DNA from 2 places in the Dyella sp. 2RAB6 genome. Region 2 is predicted to be linked to the other one. Evidence: predicted binding sites of a transcription regulator. Region 2 holds the regulator's gene; the other holds the start of a gene.
The links. Region 2 encodes HrcA, which represses chaperone genes, less so after heat shock. Its sites were predicted from a motif close to TTNGCACTCNNNNNNNNNGAGTGCNAA; they were not measured.
Positions count from the first base shown of each region.

Region 1: groES (co-chaperone GroES) is a predicted target of HrcA. The motif match lies at 1,750-1,776, and genes of this name have one in related genera.

Region 1 covers NZ_JBFRGP010000005.1:205,536-210,384, reverse strand. Annotated here, with positions in the region: gene groL (chaperonin GroEL) at 1-1,329, opposite strand, end outside; gene groES (co-chaperone GroES) at 1,387-1,680, opposite strand; gene cutA (divalent-cation tolerance protein CutA) at 1,909-2,247, shown strand; gene AB4083_RS10855 (cupin domain-containing protein) at 2,196-2,633, opposite strand; gene AB4083_RS10850 (TlpA family protein disulfide reductase) at 2,645-3,658, opposite strand; gene pdxR (MocR-like pyridoxine biosynthesis transcription factor PdxR) at 3,757-4,849, opposite strand, start outside.
Region 2 covers NZ_JBFRGP010000015.1:7,321-12,169, forward strand. Annotated here, with positions in the region: gene recN (DNA repair protein RecN) at 1-1,019, opposite strand, end outside; gene hrcA (heat-inducible transcriptional repressor HrcA) at 1,179-2,240, shown strand; gene grpE (nucleotide exchange factor GrpE) at 2,322-2,855, shown strand; gene dnaK (molecular chaperone DnaK) at 3,018-4,849, shown strand, end outside.

The DNA.
Region 1 (4,849 bases), on a different contig from region 2:
GGTGATCTTGATGCCGTGGTTCTGGTCTTCGTTGGCGCCCTTAAGGCCGACCACGGCCTTCAGCGCACGGATCAGGGCGACACCGCCGCCCGGCACCACGCCTTCTTCGACGGCCGCACGGGTGGCGTGCAGGGCGTCTTCGACGCGGGCCTTCTTTTCCTTCATTTCCACTTCGGTGGCTGCGCCGACCTTGATCACGGCCACGCCGCCGGCCAGCTTGGCCACGCGCTCCTGCAGCTTCTCGCGGTCGTAGTCGGAGGAGGTCTCCTCGATCTGCGCCTTGATCTGGCCGATGCGCGACTGGATCTTCTCGGCTTCGCCGGCGCCGTCGATGATCGTGGTGTTTTCCTTGGTGACCACGATCTTCTTCGCGCGGCCCAGGTCCTGGATGGTGGCCTTCTCAAGCTGCAGGCCCACTTCCTCGGAAATGACCTGGCCGTTGGTCAGGATGGCCATGTCTTCCAGCATCGCCTTGCGGCGGTCGCCGAAGCCCGGGGCCTTCACGGCGGCGACCTTCACGATGCCGCGGATGGTGTTGACCACCAGGGTCGCCAGCGCCTCGCCTTCCACTTCCTCGGCGACGATCAGCAGCGGCTTGCCGGCCTTGGCCACGCCCTCGAGGATCGGCAGCAGCTCGCGCACGTTGGAGATCTTCTTGTCGTACAGCAGGATGAAGGGGTCATCCAGTTCGACCTGCTGCGACTGCTGGTTGTTGATGAAGTACGGCGACAGGTAGCCGCGGTCGAACTGCATGCCTTCGACCACGTCCAGCTCGTTGTCCAGGCCCGAGCCTTCCTCGACGGTGATCACGCCTTCCTTGCCGACCTTCTTCATGGCGGTGGCGATGATTTCGCCGATGACCGCGTCGGAGTTGGCGGAGATGGTGCCGACCTGGGCGATCGCCTTGTCGTCGGCGGTCGGGTTGGAGAGCTTCTTGAGCTCTTCCACGGCGGCGATCACGGCCTTGTCGATGCCGCGCTTCAGGTCCATCGGGTTCATGCCGGCGGCGACCGCCTTCAGGCCGTCCTGGATGAACGCCTGGGCCAGCACGGTGGCGGTGGTGGTGCCGTCACCGGCCACGTCGGAGGTCTTGGAAGCGGCTTCCTTGACGATCTGCGCGCCGATGTTCTCGTACTTGTCGGCCAGCTCGATTTCCTTGGCGACGGAGACGCCGTCCTTGGTCACGGTCGGAACGCCGAAGCTCTTTTCCAGCACCACGTTGCGGCCCTTCGGGCCCAGGGTCACCTTGACCGCGTTGGCCAGGGTGTTGACACCCTTGAGCATGCGGGCGCGGACGTCTTCGCCGAAACGGACTTCTTTTGCAGCCATGTCTTTATTCCTTTGAATGCTTGAATGAGGAGAGGGAAGAGAAGCGGGAGAGGCTGCTTAGCCTTCGATCACCGCAACGATGTCGTCTTCCTTCAGGAAGACCAGCTCTTCGCCGTCGATCTTGATTTCCTGGCCGGCGTACTTGCCGAACAGCACCACGTCGCCTTCGTTGACCGACATCGGGCGGACCTTGCCGTCTTCCAGGATGCGGCCAGCGCCGGCGGCGATGACCTTGCCGCGGGTCGGCTTCTCGGTGGCGCTGTCGGGGATGACGATGCCGCCGGCGGAGACGCGCTCTTCTTCGAGACGCTTGACGATGACGCGGTCGTGCAGCGGACGCAGCTTGCTCATGGTGATGGGCTCCAGCTTGGGTTTGAGTGGATCGAAAGAGGTGTCCCCGGAACGGCACCTGCCGCGCTGTTAGCACTCCGGGTGAGCGAGTGCCAATACTAGCGGCGCAGGAATCCCCCGCAAAGAGGCTTTGTTCCGAAGCTGAGAGGCTAATGGGGAAACCCGCCGGGGCTTTCAAGGGGCGGCGGGGCATGTGGTGGCAGGGGGCGCCGCGCTAGGCTCCCCGCCATGACCGACCCCGTCCTGCTCTGCTACTGCACCTATCCGGACTCCCCCAAGTCCGCCGGATTCGCCAAAACCCTGGTGGAAGAAGGGCTGGCCACCTGCATCAACCGCCTGCCGGGAGTGCGCTCGACCTACCGCTGGGAGGGCAAGGTCTGCACCGATGTCGAGGAATTGCTGCTCATCAAGACCACCGCGGCGCGCTTCGATGCCCTGAAGACGCGCCTGCTGGAACTGCACCCCTACGCGCTGCCGGAGCTGATCGCGGTGCCCGTGGAGCGCGGCCACGATGCCTATCTGGACTGGGTCCGGGCCGGTGTGCGGGGCTCAACTGGCGCGGCCTGATCCGGCACGGTCAGCCGGGCGTCCGGCTTGGCCACGAACACCACCAGAAACGTCGCCGGCTCGGTGCCGCTGACATTGGCGGTGCCCACGTGATGCGCCCCGGCCGGTTCGAACCAGCTCTCGCCGGGGCCGTATTCCCGCGCCGGCTCGCTGTCGACCTGGCTGCGCACCCGGCCCGACAACATGTAAACGAAGGCGTCGGCCTCGTGGTGATGCGGCTTGGATTGCTGGCCAGGCGCGAAGGTCACGGTCAGCGCGATCAGCTGCTTGCCCGGCGCCTGGGTCAGCGGCGCGGTGAGCAGCGGGTGTTCCTCGGCGGCTAGCGCCGGCATGACGCTGCCGGCGGCCAGCCCAAGCGCGAAGGCATAGCGAAACAGGACAGACATGGCGGCCACCATCAGTGTGCGGTCAAGGTCTTGAGCGCCTGGTCCAGCGGCGCGCCAGCCTGTTCGACGCGGGCGGTGATGCGCCCCTGCGCATCGAACAGCAGCACCGTCGGCACGTGCGTCACGCGGAAGCGGCGGAACAGCGCGCCGGAATCGTCCAAGGTCAGCGGCATGCCGATGCGGTGCTCGTCGCGGTACTTGGCCAGCTCGTCGCGGGCGGCCCACAGGCCGGAGGCGACGCCGACCCAGCGCAGCTTCGTATCGTGCGCGGACAGCGCGGTGACCTGTTCGCGCATCGCACGGCAGCTCTTGGACAGCTCCGGCCGGCTGGTCGCCAGGTAGGACTCGCACCAGGGCGACAGGAACACCAGCGCCGTCGGCTTGCCCGCCTGCGGCAGCGACAGATGCTTGCCGTCCAGCAGGGCGGCGTCGAACGCGGGCACGCGGTCGCCGGTGTCGTAATGCGCTTCGTCTTTCGGCGCTACCGCGCCGGCGGCGGCCACGCCGGTGCTGCTGCGCGCGGCCTGCAGCGCGGCGTCCAGCTTGGCGTTCGCCTCATGGCCGACATACAGAATGCGACCGTCGCGCCCGATCACCACGTGCTGCGGCGTCACGCGCAGATGGAAAGCCTCGCCCAGCGAGCCATCGTCGAACACCAGCGGCATCTTCAGGCCCATCTCGTCGCGGTACTTGCGCACGTCATCGATGGTCTCGTCGAAGCCGACGCTGATGGCGATCACCGCCAGGTCGGGGCCGGCTTCCTCGTAGGTCTTCTTCAAATGCGGCATCTGCTCGCGGCAGGGCACGCACCAGGTGGCCCAGAACTTGAGGTAGATGGCCTGCTTGCCGACCAGGCTGGCCAGATCGATGGTCTTGCCGTCGATGGTCTTCAGGACGACGTGCGGCGCCGGCGTACCGACCAGGCTCTTGCCGGCCGCTTCGGCGCGCTGCTGGCCGGATTGCGCCCAGGCGGGCGCGGCGGCCAGGCCCAGCAGGAGGAAACAGCAAAGGAGGAGGCGATGCATGGCGGGGAGGATCCCAGGGTGAGAGTGGAGGCCATGCTCCGCTCCCTGTGGTCCGGCTTTAAGGGCCACTTCCTGGCAATTTTACGGGACCACTTTGCTCAGCCCGGCAGCCGTCTGGCGATCTGGCGCACCGCTTCCTCCATGCGCGAGGCCTCGATCAGGCCGTAGCCCAGCGCCAGCCCGTTCGAGCTGACGGGTCCGAACGTATAGCCATCCAATCCCTCGATGCGCACGCCCTGCCCGGCCACCTGCTCGACCAGCACATCGGTGCGCACTTTGGGTGGCAGCTTGGCGGACAGATGCAGCCCCGCGTCAGAAGGCCAGGCCTCCAACCCGTGCCGCGCCAGGGCATCGAGCAAGGCCTCGCGCCGCTCCGCATAGATATTGCGCATCCGCCGCACGTGGCGCGCCAGGTGTTCCTCCGCGATGAACGCTGCCAAGGTGTCCTGCGCGGGCACGTCGCAATGCCAGTCGGCCAGTTCCTTCGCCGCCGCCAGCGCCGGCAGCAGCCACGGCGGCGCCACCACGTAGCCGATGCGCAGCGCGGGGAACAGACATTTGGAGAAGGTGCCGACGTAGCAGACCGAGCCTTCGCGATCGAGCGTCTGCAGCGCGTCCAGCGGGCGGCCGCCGTAGCGGAATTCGCCGTCGTAGTCGTCCTCGATCACGGTGGCGCCGCGCGCCGCGGCCAGCGCCAGCAGTTCCGCGCGGCGGCGCGGCGACATCGACATGCCCAGCGGAAACTGATGCGACGGCGTCACGTAGATCACCCGCGCCTCGGCGGGAATGTGCTCCACCACGATGCCTTCGTCGTCGACCGGCACCGGCACCACCTTGGCGCCCACCGCAGCGAATGCGGCGCGCAGCGGCGTATAGCCGGGGTCCTCCACCGCCACCACGGTGCGGCCCGGCGTCACCAGCACGCGCGCCAGCAGATCGAAGGCCTGCTGCGCGCCGCTGGTCACCATCACGTCGTCCGGATCGCAGGCCACCGCGCGGGCAAACGACACGTGCTGCGCGATCGCCTCGCGCAACACCTGGCGCCCGCGCGACTGGCCCGACATCGACGGCAGCCGCGAAATGCCACGTAGGGCACGCGCCGACAGGCGGCGCCAGACCTCGAACGGAAACTGCCGCGTATCCGGCACGCCGAGGCGGAAATCGTGGGCGAACGCACCCGGCGGCGGCGAT
Region 2 (4,849 bases):
CCGGCGCCTTCCAGCTCGCTCAGTTCCGCGCGCAGGGCGGCGGTTTTTTCGTGCAGGTCGGAAACTGGCGTGCGGTGCTTGCGCGAGAGTTCGTGCAGGCGGGTGAGGTGGGTGTCGACCTCGGTGTAGCGCTCCGGGTCCAGGTCCACGTCCTGGGCGTAGCGATTGAGGCCGTCGGCGGCTTCGCCGAGCTGGATGGCGGCATCGTCCAGCAGTTGCAGCAGCGGGGCGAGGCGGTCGTCCAGGGCGGCCAGCTTGTCCAGGTCGGCGTGGGCGCGGGCCAGGGCGCGGCTCAGCGCCAGTTCGCTGTCGCCGTCGACCAGCTCGGCGACGCCGGAGGCGCCTTCGGCCAGCCGGCCGGCATTGGCCAGGCGCTTGTGGCTGGCTTCCAGTTCGGTCAGCTCGGCCGGGGCCAGTACCCATTGCTCCAGTTCCGCGGCCTCGTGGCGCAGCAGTTCCAGGCGCTGCTCGCGGTCTTCGCCGCCGCTGAGCTTGCGGATGCGCGCACCGACCTCGCGCCACTGCACGGCGCTGTCGCGGGCCTGGGCCAGCAGGCTGTCGTGGCCGGCGTAGGCGTCCAGCAGGGCCATCTGGTGGGCGCGGGACAGCAGCGCCTGGTGTTCGTGCTGGCCGTGGATCTCCACCAGCAGGGTGGCCAGCTCGCCGAGCTGGCTGGCGCTGGCCGGGCGGCCGTTGATCCAGGCGCGCGAGCTGCCTTCGGCGCGGATCACGCGGCGCAGGCGGCAGCTGCCGTCGGCCTCGTCCAGTTCCTCGGTGCGCAGCCAGGCGCGGGCCTCGGGCAGGGTGGCCAGGTCGAACTCGGCGGCCAGCTCGGCGCGGTCGCTGCCGGCGCGCACCATGCCGCTGTCGGCGCGGCCGCCGGCCAGCAGCAGCAAGGCGTCGACCAGCAGGGACTTGCCGGCGCCGGTCTCGCCGCTGACCACGGTCAGGCCAGGGCCGAAGGCGATCTCGGCTTCTTCTACTACTGCGAAATGGCGGACGTAGAGCGAGGTAAGCATGGGGTGTCGCGTCGTTGAGTCGGAGGATTGTAAGGGCAGACTCCGGCGGGGTGGAGCGGGCCTGAATGCCCCGGTACCAGCCCCCGCCTGTCCGGTTTTCTTGCAAACTACCGGATCAAACCTTATTTCTTAGCCGTCTCACGGATTGCCACAGAGCGCATGTCTCGACCTCTTGCCAACGACCTGGATATCCGTGCGCGGCGGCTGCTGCGCACGCTGATCGCGCAGTACCTGGCCGACGGCGAGCCGGTGGGCTCGCGCACGCTGTCGCGTTCCTCCGGCCTGGACGTCAGCCCCGCCACCATCCGCAACATCATGGCGGACCTGGAAGACGCCGGCCTGGTCGCCTCGCCGCATACCTCGGCCGGCCGCGTGCCGACGCCGCGCGGCCTGCGCCTGTTCGTGGACAGCCTGATCGAGCTGCAGCCGCTGCCGGTGGAGGAAATGGCCCGCCTGCAGCGCGAGCTGCCCGCCGGCCCCACCACCACCCGCGACCTGCTCGGCAACGTGTCCAGCCTGCTCTCGGCGATGACCCACTTCGCCGGCGTGGTGACGGTGCCGCGCCAGGCCGACTTCCCATTGCGCCACATCGATTTCGTGGCCCTGCCGGACGCCCGCGTGCTGGTGATCCTGGTGTTCTCGGACAACCAGGTGCAGAACCGCGTGATCCAGCTGGCCAAGCCGCTGGAGCCGGGCGAGCTGGAGCAGGCCGCCAATTATCTGAATACGCACTTCGCCGGGCTGCGCCTGGACGACATCCGCGGTCATCTGTTGCGCGAACTGCGCGAGGCCAGCAGCGAACTGAATCGCATGATGTCCAGCACGGTGGAGCTGGCGGCCGCCTCGTTCGCGCCGCAGAGCGAGACCGACGACGTGCTGGTCAGCGGCCAGACCAACCTGATGGGCTATGCGGAACTGGCCAACCTGGAGCGCCTGCGCGAGCTGTTCGAGGCGTTCCAGAAGAAGAACGAACTGCTGCAGCTGATGGAAGTGTGCGCCCGGGCACCGGGCGTGCGGCTGTTCATCGGCGAGGAATCGGGGTTTGCGGCACTGGACGGCTGCAGCGTGGTCACGGCCACCTACGGCACCCAGGGCCGCGTGCTGGGGGCGGTCGGGGTGATCGGCCCCACCCGCATGGCCTACGAACGGGTGATCCCGGTCGTGCAGGCCACGGCCGGCGTATTGAGCGACGCCTTGAATCGCGCCGCCACGGCCTTATAACCGCCACGGGAGGCGGGGTTACCCGCGCAAGCTTGGGGGTCGGCACGTCGTGCCGGCCATGTTTGGGTTTTGGAGTCTTTCATGCAGAACAACGACCAGCCGGTGCCCAGCGGGGCGCCTGAGGCCAGCGCGCCGGACGCGCCGGCCCACGCCGAGCTCGAGGCCCTCAAGGCCCGGGTCGCCGAACTCGAAGCGGCCAACACCGACCTGCGCGACAGCGTGCTGCGCGAGAAGGCCGAGATCGAGAACCAGCGCCGCCGCCTGCACCGCGACGTCGAGCAGGCCCGCCGCTTCGCCAACGAGAAGCTGCTCAACGAGCTGCTGCCGGTGTACGACGGCCTGGAAATGGGCTTGACGGCGGAAGGCGGCGACGTGGCCAGCGTGCGCGAGGGCATCGCGCTCACGCTGAAGTCGCTGCTGAAGATCGCCGAGAACAATGGCCTGGTGCAGGTCGACCCGGTCGGCGAGCCGCTGGACCCGGAGCGCCATCACGCGGTGAGCATGGTGGATGCGCCCGGCCAGGCGCCGAACACGGTGGTCAGCGTGCTGCAGAAGGGCTACGTGTTGAACGATCGTCTGCTGCGTCCCGCGCTGGTCGCGGTCGCCAAGGACTGATCGGCACCGCACCAACTTGGTTTAGCCGCCTGAACGCGGCCACGCCAGACGCTTCAAAACATAAGGTGAGGGCCCGCCGGCGCGTTGAATCGCATGAGCCGGGCCCCATTTGACCAGACAGCGCGGCCGCGGGGCCGCATCGAGATTCGGAGCATATAAATCATGGGCAAGATCATCGGCATCGACCTGGGCACGACCAACTCGTGCGTCGCCATCATGGATGGCAGCACGGCCAAGGTCATCGAGAACTCGGAAGGCGATCGCACCACCCCGTCGATCGTCGCTTTCACCAAGGACGGCGAAGTGCTGGTGGGCGCACCCGCCAAGCGCCAGAGCGTCACCAATCCCAAGAACACCTTCTACGCGGTGAAGCGCCTGATCGGCCGCAAGTTCACCGACGCCGAAGTGCAGAAAGACCTGCACATCGTGCCGTACGGCATCGTCGCGCACGATAACGGCGACGCCTGGGTCAGCACCGCCGACGGCAAGAAGATGGCGCCGCAGGAGATCTCGGCGAAGGTGCTGATGAAGATGAAGAAGACCGCCGAGGATTATCTCGGCGAGCCGGTCACCGAAGCGGTGATCACGGTGCCGGCCTACTTCAACGACAGCCAGCGCCAGGCCACCAAGGACGCCGGCAAGATCGCCGGCCTGGAAGTGAAGCGCATCATCAACGAGCCGACCGCGGCGGCCCTGGCCTATGGCCTGGACAAGAAGGGCGGCGACCGCAAGATCGCGGTGTACGACCTGGGCGGCGGCACCTTCGACGTGTCGATCATCGAGATCGCCGACGTCGACGGCGAGAAGCAGTTCGAGGTGCTGGCCACCAATGGCGACACCTTCCTGGGCGGCGAAGACTTCGACCTGCGCGTGATCGATTACCTGGTCGAGGAGTTCAAGAAGGACCAGGGCATGGACCTGCGCAAGGATCCGCTCGCCCTGCAGCGCCTGAAGGACGCCGCCGAGCGCGCCAAGATCGAGCTGTCCTCCAGCCACCAGACCGAAGTGAACCTGCCGTACGTCACGGCCGACGCCTCTGGCCCGAAGCACCTCAACATCAAGCTGACTCGCGCCAAGCTCGAAGCGCTGGTGGAAGAGCTGGTCAAGCGCACCATCGACCCCTGCCGCACCGCGCTGAACGATGCCGGCCTGCGCGTCTCGGACATCGACGAGGTGATCCTGGTCGGCGGCCAGACCCGCATGCCCAAGGTGCAGGAGTCGGTGAAGGACTTCTTCGGCAAGGAGCCGCGCAAGGACGTCAACCCGGATGAAGCCGTGGCCGTGGGCGCCGCGATCCAGGGCGGCGTGCTGGGCGGTTCGGTGAAGGACGTGCTGCTGCTGGACGTGACCCCGCTGTCGCTGGGTATCGAGACCATGGGCGGCGTGATGACCAAGCTGATCGAGAAGAACACCACGGTGCCGACCAAGGCCTCGCAGGTGTTCTCCACCGCCGACGACAACCAGACCGCGGTGACCGTGCACGTGCTGCAGGGCGAGCGCGAGCGCGCCAGTGCCAACAAGTCGCTGGGCAAGTTCGATCTCACCGGCATCGATTCGGCGCCGCGCGGCATGCCGCAGATCGAAGTGACCTTCGACATCGACGCCAACGGCATCCTGCACGTGTCGGCCAAGGACAAGAAGACCGGCAAGGAACAGAAGATCGAGATCAAGGCCGGCTCCGGCCTGTCCGAGGAAGAGATCGCCCGCATGGTCGCGGACGCCGAGGCCAACAAGGAAGAAGACAAGAAGTTCCAGGAACTGGTCGGCACCCGCAACAAGGCCGATCAGCTGGTGCACGCCACGCGCAGCGCGCTGAAGGAACACGGCGGCAAGGTGCCGGGCGAGCAGCTGAGCACGATCGAAGGCGCGCTGTCGGAGCTGGAGAAGGCGAAGGAAGGCGACGACAAGACCGTGATCGAAGCGAAGATCGAGAAGCTCGAGCAGGCCGCGCAGGCGCTGTACGCGGTGGCCCAGGGCGCCGGCGCCGGCGGTCC